Regions from separate parts of the Rhizobium sp. CB3171 genome, predicted to be linked through region 1. Evidence: predicted binding sites of a transcription regulator. Region 1 holds the regulator's gene; the other holds the start of a gene.
What was found. Region 1 encodes PhoB, which activates phosphate uptake and scavenging genes when phosphate is short. Its sites were predicted from a motif close to TGTCATNNANCTGTCAT; they were not measured.

Region 1 (7,359 bases):
CTCGGAAACGGTCAAGCGCGTTCTCCTGCCGGCGGCCCTTCCGGGCATCGTCGGCGCGCTGCTGATGACGGCGTCACGGGCGATCGGCGAGACCATGATCGTGGTATTGGCCGCCGGCGTTGCCGCCCGCATGCAGCTCGATCCTTTTGAGCCGATGACGACGGTCACGGTGAAGATTGTCAGTCAGTTGACCGGCGATCCGGAATTCACATCGCCGCAGACACTGGTTGCCTTCGCACTCGGCATAACGCTGTTCTGTCTGACCCTTTGCCTGAATGTCTACGCGCTTTACGTCGTCCGCCGCTACCGGGAGCAATACGAATGAGCGATGTCGTATCCTCCCAGGCACCGAATATGTCGCGCGGATTGACGCCAGGCGCTCCGGCGCGGCGGGATATCGGCATCAAGCGACGTTATGCGGCCGAGCGGCGTTTTCGTGCCTATGGGATGGCCGCCGTCATTTTCGGACTGGTTTTCCTGATTATTCTCGTCTCGACCGTTGTCCGCAACGGCTACACTGCCTTCGTGCAGACCTCCATCGCCCTGCCGATCGAGTTCACCGAGAAGGTCATCGATCCCATAGGCAAGGGGGCCAGTGATCCGAAGGTCCTGATATCAGCCAACTATACGGCGCTGGTACGCGACGCCGTGGTGAAGGCGCTGGGCATCGATCCTTCCAATCGGGCGCTCGTGCGCCAGGCGATGGAAATGGTATCGGACGGCGCACGCATTGCATTGCGCGACAAGGTCGTGGCCGATCCCTCTGTCATCGGAAAGACGGTGAAGGTCACTTTCCTCGCCAGTGCCAATATCGACTCTGCCTACAAGGGACAGATCGACCTGACGGCGGACGAAAAGGACCGCAAGGTCTCCGACCAGCAACTCGCCTGGATGAGGCAGCTCGCCGCCGCCGGCGCCCTGCACGAGGCGTTTAATACCGGTCTGTTCCTGTCCGGCAATTCCAGTCGCCCGGAGGCCGCGGGTCTCGGCGTCGCGCTAATCGGCTCGCTCTATCTCATGTTGACCGTGCTGGTCTTGGCGCTGCCGGTCGGCGTCGCCGCCTCGATCTACCTTGAGGAATTCGCGCCGAAGAACCGGTTGACGGATCTGATCGAGGTCAACATCAACAATCTCGCCGCGGTGCCGTCGATCGTCTACGGCCTGCTCGGCCTCTCGGTCTTCATCAACTTTATGGGCCTGCCGCGTTCCGCCTCGCTGGTCGGCGGGCTGGTGCTGAGCCTGATGACGCTGCCGATGATCATCATCGCCACCCGCTCGGCATTGCGCGCCGTGCCGCCGTCGATCCGCAGTGCCGCGCTCGGGCTTGGCGCATCGCGCATGCAGATGGTTTTCCATCACGTCTTGCCGCTCGCCATGCCGGGTATCCTGACGGGTACGATCCTCGGCCTTGCCCATGCGCTCGGCGAGACGGCGCCGCTGCTTCTGATCGGCATGGTCGCCTTCGTCGCCAACTATCCGAGAGGGCCGCTCGATCCTTCGACGGCCCTGCCGGTGCAAATCTACATGTGGGCGAGCGAAGCCGAGCGCGCCTTTGTCGAAAGAACCTCCGGGGCCATTATCGTCCTGCTCTTCTTCCTTGTTGCGATGAACATCGGGGCCATCCTGCTACGCCGTCGCTTTGAGCGGCGCTGGTGACGGGAGGCGATGGAATGAACATGATGACGGAAGCCGCGAGCGAAAAAGCACTGGCCAAGAAGATGATGACGATCCCCTACAAGATGATCGGTCAGGCCGTCTCGGTCCATTATGGCGAGAAGCGCGCGCTGTTCGACGTGGATCTGAACATCCGCGCCAACACTGTCACCGCGCTGATCGGTCCTTCCGGCTGCGGCAAGTCCACCTTCCTGCGTTGCCTCAACCGCATGAACGATACGATAGACACCTGCCGCGTCACCGGCAAAATCACGCTCGACGATCAGGATATCTACGACAACTCAATCGATGTCGTCGAGCTGCGTGCCCGCGTCGGCATGGTGTTTCAGAAGCCCAATCCGTTTCCGAAGTCGATCTACGAGAATGTGGCCTATGGTCCGCGTATCCATGGGCTGCATCGGTCCAAGAGCGATCTCGACCATATCGTCGAAACCAGTCTGCAGAAGGCCGGGCTGTGGGGCGAGGTGAAGGACCGGCTCTATGATGCCGGCACTAGCCTCTCAGGCGGTCAGCAGCAACGCCTCTGCATCGCCCGCGCCGTCGCCGTCAGTCCCGAGGTCATTCTCATGGACGAGCCGTGCTCCGCGCTCGATCCGATCGCCACCGCCAAAGTCGAGGAACTCATTCATGAGCTGCGGGAAAACTTCACGATCGTCATCGTGACGCATTCCATGCAGCAGGCAGCCCGCGTTTCGCAACGTACCGCAATGTTTCATCTCGGCCATCTGGTCGAGGAGAACGATACCGATAAGATGTTCACCAATCCCGATGATTACCGCACGCAGGATTACATCATGGGCCGTTTTGGCTGATGATGCTCCCCGCGCGGTTCCTTTCACATCTTTCACCTAGAGGATAAAAAAATGGTCTCAACACACATTCTCTCCGCTTACGACGAAGACCTGAAGTTCCTGACGCGCCGCATTTCCGAAATGGGCGGCCTGGCGGAGCAGATGGTCAGCGACAGCGTCCGCGCCCTGGTAAACGGCGATGCCAGCCTTGCGCAGAAGGTCATCTCCGATGACGTCATTCTCGACCACGCCGAGCGCGAAGTCGGCGACAAGGCGATCGTCACCATCGCCCGCCGTCAGCCGATGGCTGCGGACCTGCGTGAAATCATGGGCTCCATCCGCATCGCCGCCGATCTGGAGCGCGTCGGCGATCTCGGCAAGAACACCGCAAAGCGCGTCATCGCCGTGCAGGGCACCGGCGTTCCGCGTCGTCTCGCCCGCGGCATCGAACACCTCTCCGAACTGGCGCTCGTCCAGCTCAAGGAAGTGCTCGACGTCTACTCGACCCGTTTACCTGACAAGGCCGTGTCGATCCGCGAACGCGACGAGGAAATCGACGCCATGTACACCTCGCTCTTCCGCGAGATGCTGACCTACATGATGGAAGATCCGCGCAACATCACCACCTGCACGCATCTTCTTTTCTGCGCCAAGAACATCGAGCGCATCGGCGACCATGCCACGAACATCGCCGAGACGATCTATTACATGGCGACCGGTGCCCAGCCCGAAGGCGAGCGCCCGAAGGACGATACCGCCAACACCGTCGGTTCGGTAACGGAATAAAGTAGACACCAAGAGAAGGAGACCAGAGGCGCATGGTTCCGAGAGTTGCTGTTGTAGAAGACGAGGAAGCGCTAAGCGTTCTGCTGCGCTATAATCTCGAGGCCGAGGGCTTCGAGGTCGACACTATCCTGAGAGGCGACGAAGCTGAGCTGCGCCTCCAGGAGCGCATCCCCGATCTTCTGATCCTCGATTGGATGCTCCCCGGCGTGTCCGGCATCGAGCTCTGCCGTCGGCTGCGCATGCGGCCGGAGACGGAGCGCCTGCCGATCATCATGCTCACCGCTCGCGGCGAGGAAAGCGAGCGCGTGCGCGGCCTTTCCACCGGCGCGGACGACTATGTCGTCAAGCCGTTCTCGACGCCGGAACTGATGGCCCGCGTCAAGGCGATGTTGCGCCGAGCCCGCCCGGAGGTCCTGTCCACGGTACTGCGCTGCGGCGATATCGAACTGGACCGCGAAACCCATCGCGTCCACCGAAAGAGCCGTGAAGTGCGGTTGGGGCCGACGGAATTCCGCCTTCTGGAATTCCTGATGTCGTCCCCCGGCCGCGTCTTCTCTCGGTCTCAGTTGCTCGACGGCGTGTGGGGGCATGATATCTATGTCGACGAACGCACCGTCGACGTGCATGTCGGCCGCCTGCGCAAGGCGCTGAATTTCTCCAACATGCAGGACGTCATCCGCACCGTTCGCGGCGCGGGTTATTCCATGGAGGCCTGATGGGGGAGGCCTGATCGGGGCAACCCGATTGGCCATCCAACATAGCGGCGGAAACAGAAAACGGGCCTTTCGGCCCGTTTTTCCTTTGTCTGGTGTGGTTCAGTGCGCGGCCCGGCGCCGGTCATGCACCGGCTGATAGGCCAGCCGCTGATGGTAGGTGCAGTAGGGCGAAGAGTCCGGGCTGTCATTGCCGCAGAAGTGAAAATCTTCCTTCAGCGGGTCGCCGACCGGCCACTTGCAGGTGCGCTCCGTGAGCTCCGTCAGGCCGAGGCGGCGCGAGATCGGAACGACCACATTGGCGGCCGGACGATATTCGACTTCGCTGACCGTATCGATCTCGACCTCTTCCTTGAGCATCGTCGCACCCTGCTGGCGGGTAACCGTGCGGGTTGCAACGCGCGAGGCGTAATTCGGCGCGCGTGGGGCCGAGGTATTGCGCTTCGGCGCTCGAGCTGTGGTTGCCGCACCACCGGCCTTCGCTCGGCCCGGCAGGCTCAAGCGATGCACTTTGCCGATGACGGCATTACGGCTGACACCACCGAGCTGTGCCGCGATCTGGCTGGCGCTCAAACCTTCGGACCACAGCTTTTTCAGCTTCTCGACGCGTTCGTCTGTCCAATTCATGCCCTGTCTCCGCTATCGCGTTTCTGATGGCAGAATCCCTCACCATTGCCTCGAATTGGGTCGAGGCGTGAAACGCTTTAAAATTGTGGTGACTAGTTCCGCCGCATGCAGTCTAGTAATTGGTTTTTAACCTAGTGTGAGGCTGACTCCGTGACAAGAGTCGCGGGAATCTTGAGGAATCGATTTCGAGGTTTTCCCCAACTTGCTATACGTGAGTGGCATTTATGCAATATAAGTTGTCGAAGACATGCCATCCATCGAGAGGCGCTCTGCCGCACCTGCTAAATCGCCAGTTTTGTTGACATCGCAGTGCAAAACATCAATAGTGCCCATGCCGCCGCAAGGCGGCATTTTTGATTTTTCCGGGCCCGTTTCATTCGAAGGAAACGATTGGCCCTAAAGGTTGTGATCGAGGAGAATGCGCCATGGCTGAAACCGCGCCGCTTTATGACACCTATATGCGTGCTCCGCTGCGGTTCGAGCGAGGCGAGGGCGTGTGGCTGATCACGGAGACCGGCGAGCGTTATCTCGATTTCGCCGCGGGCGTCGCGGTGAATTCGCTTGGCCACGCCCATCCACATCTGGTTGCAGAGCTGAAGTCGCAGGCCGATAAGGTCTGGCACCTGTCCAACCTCTATGAGGTGCCGGGTCAGGAGAAATTGTCGAAGCGCCTGACGGAGGCGACCTTCGCCGATAAGGTATTCTTCACCAATTCCGGTGCGGAGGCGCTGGAATGCGCCATCAAGACGGCGCGTCGCTACCAGTTCTACAAGGGTCATCCCGAGAAATTCCATATCATCACCTTCGAAGGCGCCTTCCATGGCCGCACGATCGCGACGATCGCCGCCGGAGGCCAGGAAAAGTACCTCGAAGGTTTCGGCCCGAAGGCGCCCGGCTTCGACCAGGTGCCTTTCGGCGATCTCGACGCGGTGCGTGCCGCCATCACCGATGCGACAGCCGCGATCCTGATCGAGCCCGTGCAGGGCGAGGGCGGTATCCGCCCGGCGACCAACGAGTTCCTGCGCGGCCTGCGTCAGATTTGCGATGAGAATGGCCTGCTTCTGGTCCTCGACGAGGTTCAGACCGGCGTCGGACGCACCGGCAAGCTCTTTGCCCATGAATGGGCCGGCATCACGCCTGACATCATGGCCGTCGCCAAGGGCATCGGCGGTGGCTTTCCGCTCGGTGCCTGCCTTGCGACCGCGGAAGCGGCCGCAGGCATGAAGGCGGGCACGCATGGCTCGACCTATGGCGGCAATCCGCTCGCCATGGCGGTCGGCAACGCCGTGCTCGATGTCGTGCTATCAGACGGTTTCCTGCAGCATGTGCGCGATGTTGCGTTGGTGTTCCGCCAGGGCTTGGCCTCGCTCAAGGATCGTTTTCCGGATATTATCGAGGATGTTCGCGGCGAAGGGTTGTTGCTCGGCATCAAGGCGGCCATTCCCCAGGCGGACCTGCTGCAGGCGATCCGCGCCGAACATCTGCTGGGTGTGCCGGCCGGCGACAACGTCATCCGTCTGCTGCCGCCGCTGGTGGTCACGGCCGAGGAGGCGCGCGAAGGCATTGCCCGCATCGAACGTGCCGCCGAAAGCCTGCGTGCCGCCCGCGTCAAGAAGTCGGCTTGAGTTCAGCGCCCGCTGATCGGGGGCGTTGTTGCCCCACGGCGGGCGTTATCATTTTTGGAGTACAGGTAGGGACATGGCTTCACCGAAACACTTTCTCGATCTCTCGGCCGTCGCGGCTGCCGATCTGCGCAGCATCATCGACGATGCCATCGTGCGAAAGCAGGCGCTGAAGGCAGGTGCGGCCGACAAGCCGCTCGCCGGCAAGATGCTGGCGATGATCTTCGAGAAGCCATCCACCCGCACCCGCGTCTCCTTCGATGTCGGCATGCGCCAGCTCGGCGGCGAGACGCTGTTCCTGTCCGGCACGGAAATGCAGCTTGGCCGCGCCGAGACGATCGGCGATACGGCAAAGGTGCTGTCGCGCTATGTCGACGCCATCATGATCCGCACGACCGAACATTCGCGCCTGTTGGAACTCGCCCAGCACGCGACCGTGCCGGTCATCAACGCTCTCACCGACGACACGCATCCCTGCCAGATCATGGCCGACATCATGACCTTCGAGGAGCATCGCGGTCCGATCAAGGGCAAGACCATCGCCTGGACCGGCGACGGCAACAACGTGCTGCATTCGCTGGTCGAAGGGGCTGCCCGTTTCGGCTATCGCATGAACATGGCCGTACCCCTTGGTTCCGAGCCGAAGGATCACTATCTGAACTGGGCCCGCAACGAGGGCGCCGAAATCATGCTCTCGCATGATGCTGACCGTGCGGTCGCCGGCGCCGATTGTGTGGTAACCGATACCTGGGTTTCCATGAATCAGGAGCACCGGGCCCGCGGTCACAATGTCTTCCAGCCCTATCAGGTCAACGCGGCTTTGATGGCACAGGCCGGCAAGGACGCGTTGTTCATGCATTGCCTGCCCGCCCATCGCGGGGAGGAAGTGACGGACGAGGTGATCGACGGTCCGCAATCCGTTGTTTTCGATGAGGCGGAAAACCGCCTTCATGCGCAAAAGTCGATTCTTGCTTGGTGCCTGGGCGCGATCTGAAGATATAGAACCGCGTTTGATGTCGCGGGCGCAGTAGGAGTAGAGCAATGGCGGAAAGTGCAGCCTCGCTGGGTCAATTCGATTTTGCCGGCGACGATCATGTCGTTCCCTTCCAGGTAGAGGGTCTTGATGTCCGTGGCCGCGCCGTGCAG
Region 2 (7,359 bases), on a different replicon from region 1:
ACCGGCTCGCGATCATCGGCTTCAACGCTCTCGATATCTGCCGCCACACCCCGCAGCCCATCGCCAGCATTCTCACGCGGCGTGTGGATATAGGAAGGCGGGCCGCGGAACTCCTTCTGGAGGATGCTCCTCCCCAAACGGTCGATGTCGGATTCGATCTCGTGCCGGGCGGGACGGCCTGACAAAACTTCGCGGTACGGCGGGCACAGCCCGAGGCGGTGGTCGCGTCGTGTCGACGCGCGCTCCCGAGAGTCTCAGGGCGAGCGCCGCATCCGAACCCGCCCTCGTTTCAGCAATGCGTGCCTGGACCCGAATGAAACCATCTGAGGCTCCCGACATACAACCTATTGCGGCTGCGCGGCCGCGCTGCTGTAGACGGAGTAAACTAGCCAGCCACAGTCTACCGGTAACACCACGCCGGTGATCGCGGCTGCAGCGGGTGAACACAGGAAATAAATTACTTCGCCTATTTCGCTTGGCTCCACGAATCTCCGAAGCGCAGACTTGGACACGACCTTTGACGGATCGCGCTCTCCTTTCTCGATGCGATCCTGCATCGCCGGCGTCAAAGTATAACCGGGCGCTACGGCATTCACCCGAACCCCTTGAGGTCCCAATTCGGCAGCCATCACTTCCGTCAATGTCCTTAGCGCAGCCTTGCTCATCGCATATGCAGGTTGCGGATGAGCCTGAAAGGTTGTCAGCGAACACATGTTGATAATCACGCCGCGTCCAGCCTCAGCCATTCTCTTTCCGAAGGCTCTGCCGGTCAAAACGCTTCCGCGAAGGTTGACGCCGATTATCTTGTCAAAATCTTCGACGCGCATGGACGTCAATCGGGTCGCATTTTGCAAGATGCCACCTGAGTTGATGAGTGCCTCCACAGCACCGTCTTGGGAAAATACCGATTCTGAAAAATTTTCGACGGCCATTTCATCCGTAACATCGAGATAGACGAACCGAGAATCGCAGTTTTGCAACGTTAATTCGTCCGCGATTTTCCTGCCGCGATCAGCATTGATGTCAGCGATAATTGTTCTCCAGCCGGCCGCGGCAAATTTCCGAACCGTCGCCTCTCCAATCCCGCTTGCTCCGCCCGTTACTACCGCGAGTGGTGCTCTGGCGCCGATTTTCTCATTCATGCGTGGGCTCCTGAACCACTTATCAAATCTAGAATCCGTCGATCTAATGTCGACAATAACAAAATGTCAATCGACATTTCACGAAGAGGCAGGTCACATTTGAAGCAATATTTATGTCGACATTTGACCGACAATCTGCAAAATATGCTATCAGAGGCGTAACTGAACGCCCTAAACTGAAGTGACCAACATGACCATTTACACGTTCGATTGCATTGAAGGTCACACGGCTGGCATGCCCGTGCGGCTAATAACTTCTGGACAGCCAGATCTTGTAGGCGCGACGCAAAGCGAGAGACGACTGGATTTCATCGCCCGCCACGATTGGATTCGCACTGGCCTGATGTGTGAGCCCAGGGGCCACGAAATGATGTCGGGAGCGATGCTGGTTCCGTCCACCCGAAGCGATTGCGACGCCGGCGTGCTCTACCTGGAGACCTCAGGGTGCCTGCCAATGTGCGGTCACGCGACGATCGGGTTGGTTACTTTCATCATCGAAAAGGGATTGATTGAACCGGCGACACCCGGCCTTGTCCGCCTGGACACGCCTGCCGGAGTCGTTGAGGCCAGATATGAAAAGACGGGTGAGAAAGTCAGCGGGGTTCGTTTCAGCAACGTACCCTCCTTCGTTCTTGCCCAAGGCGTCGAATTGAACCATCCGGATCTCGGCCTCATCGTCTTTGACATCGCCTATGGTGGAAATTTTTATCCCATAGTCGAGAGCCAGCGGAATTTTGGAGATTGTGCGGATTATTCCCCCGAAGAGTTGCGAAGAATGGCGCAGGTCCTTGTCAAGCTACTTCCCAGCGTCATCGATGTCGTCCACCCAGACAATCCGAGCATACGGGGGGCGCATCACACGATGTGGTGCGGCGCGCCTATGAAGGGCGCCGACGCGCGCGCAGTTGTCATCGCGACCCCCAAAATCATTGATCGCTCACCGTGCGGCACCGGCACATCGGCACGCGTGGCGCTCCGGGCAGCACGCGGAGAGCAGCAGATCGGCGATGTTTTCAGCCACGAGAGCTTGATCGGTTCCATATTCAAAGGACGGATCGAGCGTCATGTAACCCTGGACGCCGGCATACCCGCAGTCATTCCAAGCGTTGAAGGCCGTGCCTATATTACGGGGGTCTCAACTCACGTTATCGATGACCAGGAACCATACGCTGCAGGCTATTTGACCTGAATCAGCAGCGCCCAATCATGCGGTCTCATAGTCGAGCGGCATCAAACCGATGGCCTCACGCTAATATGAGCCGGCATAACCTTCAATGGCCGTCGGGCGGGACGGCCTCGGTCGGGACCGTTTCCTTCAGGTTCTTCCGGTGGAAGATGAAGAGGCCGGCAAAGACGATGATCGCGGCGCCGATAATGATCTGCATATCGGGAATATCGTTGAAGAAGATGTAGCCCAGCACGATCGCCCAGAGCAGCAGCGTATATTGCAGCGGCGCGAGCAGCGATGCCGGTGCGAGCTTCAACGAGCGCGTGATGAGCAGATGCGCGCAAGAGGCTACGATACCGAGCAGCAGCATGCCGAGCCAATCGATGGGCGTCGCCGGCCGCCAGTGGCCGATGCTCAAGACGATGCCGGTGGCAAGGGCGGCGATCGTCTGCCAGGTCACGAGTGTCGTGTCGCTGGTCGAGCGCAGATAGCGGCTCATCACCAGCGTCAGTGCAAAGGCTAAGCTGCCCGCGAGACCGAAAAGCGACGGAAGCGACAGCATCGCCGTGGACGGACGCAGCGCGATGACGACGCCGGCGAAGCCGACCAGAACGGCCAGCCAACGGCGCCAGCCGATCTTTTCCCCAAGAAAGAAATGCGAGAGCGCCGCAACATAGATCGGCCCGGCCATATAGAAGGTCATCACATCTGCGAGCGGCAGATAGGCGACGGCAGCGTAGAACAGGCCGACATCGCCAGTCGCCATGGCCACCCGCATGAACTGGAGGCCTTTCTGCTCGACGCGGAACAAGGCCATCGGCCCTTGTCTCACAATCATCGGTCCGAGCACGACAAAAGCTCCGAACGAACGGATCACCAGCACCTGACCGACGGCAAAACTCGAGACCAGCCACTTGCCCATCGCATCGTTCAACGCAAAGAGCAGATCGCCGAGCAGCATCAGCACGACGCCGGTCATGATCAGGTTTCCGGCGTTGGCCACGGCTGTCTTAGTCTTCATTCCCCGAATCCTCGCAAAAACGGCCGCGCATGCGCGGCCAAGTGCGGCTTCGACCTTAACGCTTCCGATGTCAAGTGCTGGCTTAAATACGAGCGCTACGAGCGATCGGAGCGATGAATAAACCGGTCAGGCAAGCCGACGGACAACCGCTACTAGCGACCCGGCAACGTCGGAGACATGACTACTTCGCTGAAATAGTTGACGATTTCGGGAAAGTATCCTGGAATGGCGGTTTTCCATGCAGATGCTTTAGGCGACACCGATGCGACGAGACTGATATCGCTGCAAGTCCAACCACTTACCTTCTGCCTGTCATTCGTGTGTCACGATCGCCCGCTAATCACGACACCGTAACGTGACTTCACAAACGCGCGAGGATTCCCATGCGTAAAACTCTAATCGCTCTTGCCGCCGCCACCATGCTGGCCGGCGTTTCCCACGCAGCCACCGTCTATCCGCTCGATCGTGCAACGATCCTGGTCGGCTCGCCTTTCGACTTCAAGGTCGAGTTCGACGGCGCCATCAAGAAGGAAGACGTGAAGATCACCATCAACGGCCAGGATGCCAAGTCCGTTCTCGGCGCCGATTTCAATTTCGTGGCCGACGAGAAGGGCAAGGACGACAAGAGCCTCGGCTCTGCCGTTATTCTGCGCTCCGCCAAGATCGGCAAGGCAGGCACCTATAAGGTAGAAGTCAGCGCCGGCGGCCAGACGAAAGCCGTCACCTGGGACGTGTTCGGCACCTCCGCGACCCCGAAGGCCAAGAACGTCATCTTCCTGCTCGGCGACGGCCTCTCCGTCGGCCATCGCACCGCTGCCCGCCTGATGTCCAAAGGCATGACCGAGGGCAAGGCGAACGGACGCCTCTTCATGGACGACCTCGATCACATGGCATTCATCGGCACATCGTCCACCAATGCGATCGCCACCGACAGCGCCAACACCATGTCGGCTTACATGACCGGCCACAAGACCGCGATCAATGCGCTTGGCGTCTATGCCGACCGCACGCCGGACTCGCTGGACGACCCGCGTGTCGAAAACATCGCTGAAGCGGTGCGCCGCCTGACCAAGAAATCGATCGGCGTCGTTTCCACTGCCGAAATCGAAGATGCCACACCGGCCGCCGTCATTTCCCATACGCGCAAGCGCGGCGACAAGGCTGAAATTGCCGCCATGTTCCTCAACACCAAGCCGGATGTTATCCTCGGTGGCGGCTCGGCCTATTTCCTGCCGAAGGACGTCCCGGGCTCCAAGCGCAAGGACGACAAGGACCTGGTCAAGACCTTCAAGGACGATGGCTACGCGCTGGCGACCGATAAGTCCGAGCTGACAGCCGCCGCTGGCACCAATACCGGCAAGATCCTTGGCCTCTTCCACACCGGCAACATGGACGTGACGCTGGACCGGGAATTCCTCAAGAAGGGCACGGTCGGCAAATTCCCGAACCAGCCCGGCCTCAAGGACATGGCCAAGGTCGCGCTTGATCAGCTTTCCAAGAATCCGGACGGCTTCTTCCTGATGATCGAGGGCGCCTCGATCGACAAGCAGGCTCACACGATGGACTGGGAGCGCTCGGTCTTCGAAACCATCGAGTTCGACCAGGTTGTCGGCATGGCGCGCGAATTCGCCAAGACGCATCCCGATACGCTGATCGTCGTCACCGGCGACCATACGCATGGCGTTTCGGTCATCGGCACGGTCGATGACGAAAAGCCGGGCACGGACATGCGTGAGAAGGTGGGCGTCTACGCCGATGCCGGCTTCCCGAACTATGAGGACAAGGACGGCGACGGTTTCCCTGACAAGGTCGACGTGAGCCGCCGCCTCGCCATCTTCGCCAACAACTATCCGGACTATTACGAAACCTTCCGTCCGAAGATGGACGGCCCGTTCGAGCCGGCAATTCAAAACGAGAAGAAGGAATACGTCGCCAACAGCGCGTACAAGGACGTTCCCGGCGCCGTGCTTCGCGAAGGCAATCTGCCGCGCAATGCCGATACAGCCGTTCATGCCGTCGACGACGTCGTGCTGCAGGCAACCGGTCCTGGTTCGGAAGAATTTAAGGGCTACATGGAAGAGAGCGACGTCTACCGCGTTCTCGCCGATACCTTTGCGCTCGGCGCAGAGACTATGTAATTTGCCAGAAACCTCCGGGCGGCATTGGCCGCCCGGAGGCCATTTCCGAGGAGGTGCGCGGTGGGCAACATTCTTTCCGGTTCCGTTGTCAGTCGCCGCAGCCTGCTTGCGATGATCGGCCTGTCGCCATGGGTCATGACCGCGGGCCCCAGCCACGCCTCGCCCAGCGAACTCTCCTTCGGCGATCTCTACGGCAAGGTCAGCGCGCTCGGCCTCGAATTTTCCGACAAGGTTAAGTCTATGAACGGACAACAGATCCAGATGCGCGGCTTCATGGCGCCGCCGCTGAAGGCAGAAGCGAAATTTTTCGTGCTGACCGAAATCCCGATGTCGATCTGCCCCTTCTGCTCGACCGATGCCGACTGGCCGGACAATATTGTCGTCATCTATCTCTCGGAAGCGCAGACCTTCGTGCAACCCGGCACGCTGATAGCCGTCGCCGGCACGCTCGAAGTCGGCTCCTGGACGGACCCGGAAACCGGATTCTTAAGCCGGCTTAGATTGCGCGACGCGAACTATTGGGTTGCCTGAACAAGATGCTGTCGCTTGAACTCGCCGATATCTCCATTACTTTTCCTGGGCTCGCCGCGCCGGTGCTGACGATCGAGCGACTGCAGATTCCGGCCGGCGGTCGCGTGGCCGTCACCGGCGCCTCCGGATCCGGCAAGAGCACCTTCGTCAACGTTATCACCGGGCTCGAACGGGCACGCCAGGGCCGCATCGACTGGAGCGGCACGAACATAGCCAAGCTCTCCGAAGGTGGCCGGGACCGCTGGCGTGGCGCCAATGTCGGCCTGGTTATGCAGGATTTTCATCTGTTTCCCGGCCTGTCGGCGATCGAAAACATCTTGCTGCCGGCAAGGCTTGCCCGCTCGGCATCCGCCGAGATTGTCGAACGGGCACATGATTTGTTGAAGCGGGCAGGTCTGAAACAGCCCAGGCAAAGGATCGAGACCATGTCGCGCGGCGAGATGCAGCGCGTTGCCGTTGCCCGGGCGCTGCTGCAAAAACCCGGCGTTATTGTCGCCGACGAGCCTACCGCCAGCCTCGATGTCGACAGCGGCGAAGCCGTCGGCAGCCTGCTGCTGGAACTCGCCGATCAGGAAAAGAGCACACTGATCGTCGTCTCACACGATGAGCGGCTGACCGACAAGCTCCAGCGCAAGATCACCTTCAACCTCGGGCGCATCGCCAACGATACCCGGTCGATGGAAGACGCAGCATGATCCGTTTCATCCTGGCCGATCTCCGCAGATTCTGGCTCGGCTCGGCCGTGCTCGTTCTGATCGTGGCCTTGGCCGTGGCGCTCGGGGTGACGGTTACGCTGCAGGAACGGGCGCTCAGGCTCGGCAGCGCACGGGCCGCCGATAAATTCGATCTGGTGATCGGCGCAGCCGGCAGCGAGAACCAGCTCGTGCTCTCCTCGGTCTTCCTTCAGGCCGCGCCGTTGCCATTGATGGATGGCGGGCTGCTGACAACACTCGCTGCCGATCCCCGCGTCGCCTGGGCGGCCCCGATCGGCTTCGGGGATTCGTTCATGGGCAATCCGATCGTCGGCACGACGACGGCGCTGGTGCATAATCTCGCCGGGGAACTGGCGGAGGGAAAAATTTTCGCAAAGGAAGGCGAGGCGGTGATTGGCGCAGGCGTTGCCCTCAAACAGGGCGATGAAATCAAGCCGATGCACGGCTCGGCGCAGGAAGGGGGACATACCCACTCCGAACTCGCCTACCATGTAACCGGCCGCCTGAAACCTACCGGAACGGCCTGGGATCGAGCCATACTGGTCCCGATCCAGGCGGTCTGGCATATCCACGGCATGGGCCATCACGACGATCACGAAGACCCCGCCGAAGCGCATGATGAGCACGAGCATCATGCCATCGATCC

Region 2: a site for PhoB is predicted at 3,642-3,658, ahead of QA648_RS29265 (alkaline phosphatase). Genes of this name have one in related genera too.

The regions. Positions count from the first base shown of each region.
Region 1 covers NZ_CP121652.1:152,150-159,508, forward strand. Annotated here, with positions in the region: gene pstC (phosphate ABC transporter permease subunit PstC) at 1-325, shown strand, start outside; gene pstA (phosphate ABC transporter permease PstA) at 322-1,656, shown strand; gene pstB (phosphate ABC transporter ATP-binding protein PstB) at 1,671-2,486, shown strand; gene phoU (phosphate signaling complex protein PhoU) at 2,538-3,251, shown strand; gene phoB (phosphate regulon transcriptional regulator PhoB) at 3,284-3,967, shown strand; gene QA648_RS00775 (GcrA family cell cycle regulator) at 4,067-4,591, opposite strand; gene QA648_RS00780 (aspartate aminotransferase family protein) at 5,017-6,216, shown strand; gene argF (ornithine carbamoyltransferase) at 6,290-7,207, shown strand; gene QA648_RS00790 (Hsp33 family molecular chaperone) at 7,255-7,359, shown strand, end outside.
Region 2 covers NZ_CP121653.1:2,181,951-2,189,309, forward strand. Annotated here, with positions in the region: gene QA648_RS29245 (LacI family DNA-binding transcriptional regulator) at 1-182, shown strand, start outside; gene QA648_RS29250 (SDR family oxidoreductase) at 345-1,142, opposite strand; gene QA648_RS29255 (4-hydroxyproline epimerase) at 1,333-2,331, shown strand; gene QA648_RS29260 (DMT family transporter) at 2,414-3,331, opposite strand; gene QA648_RS29265 (alkaline phosphatase) at 3,715-5,469, shown strand; gene QA648_RS29270 (hypothetical protein) at 5,581-6,000, shown strand; gene QA648_RS29275 (ATP-binding cassette domain-containing protein) at 6,006-6,695, shown strand; gene QA648_RS29280 (ABC transporter permease) at 6,692-7,359, shown strand, end outside.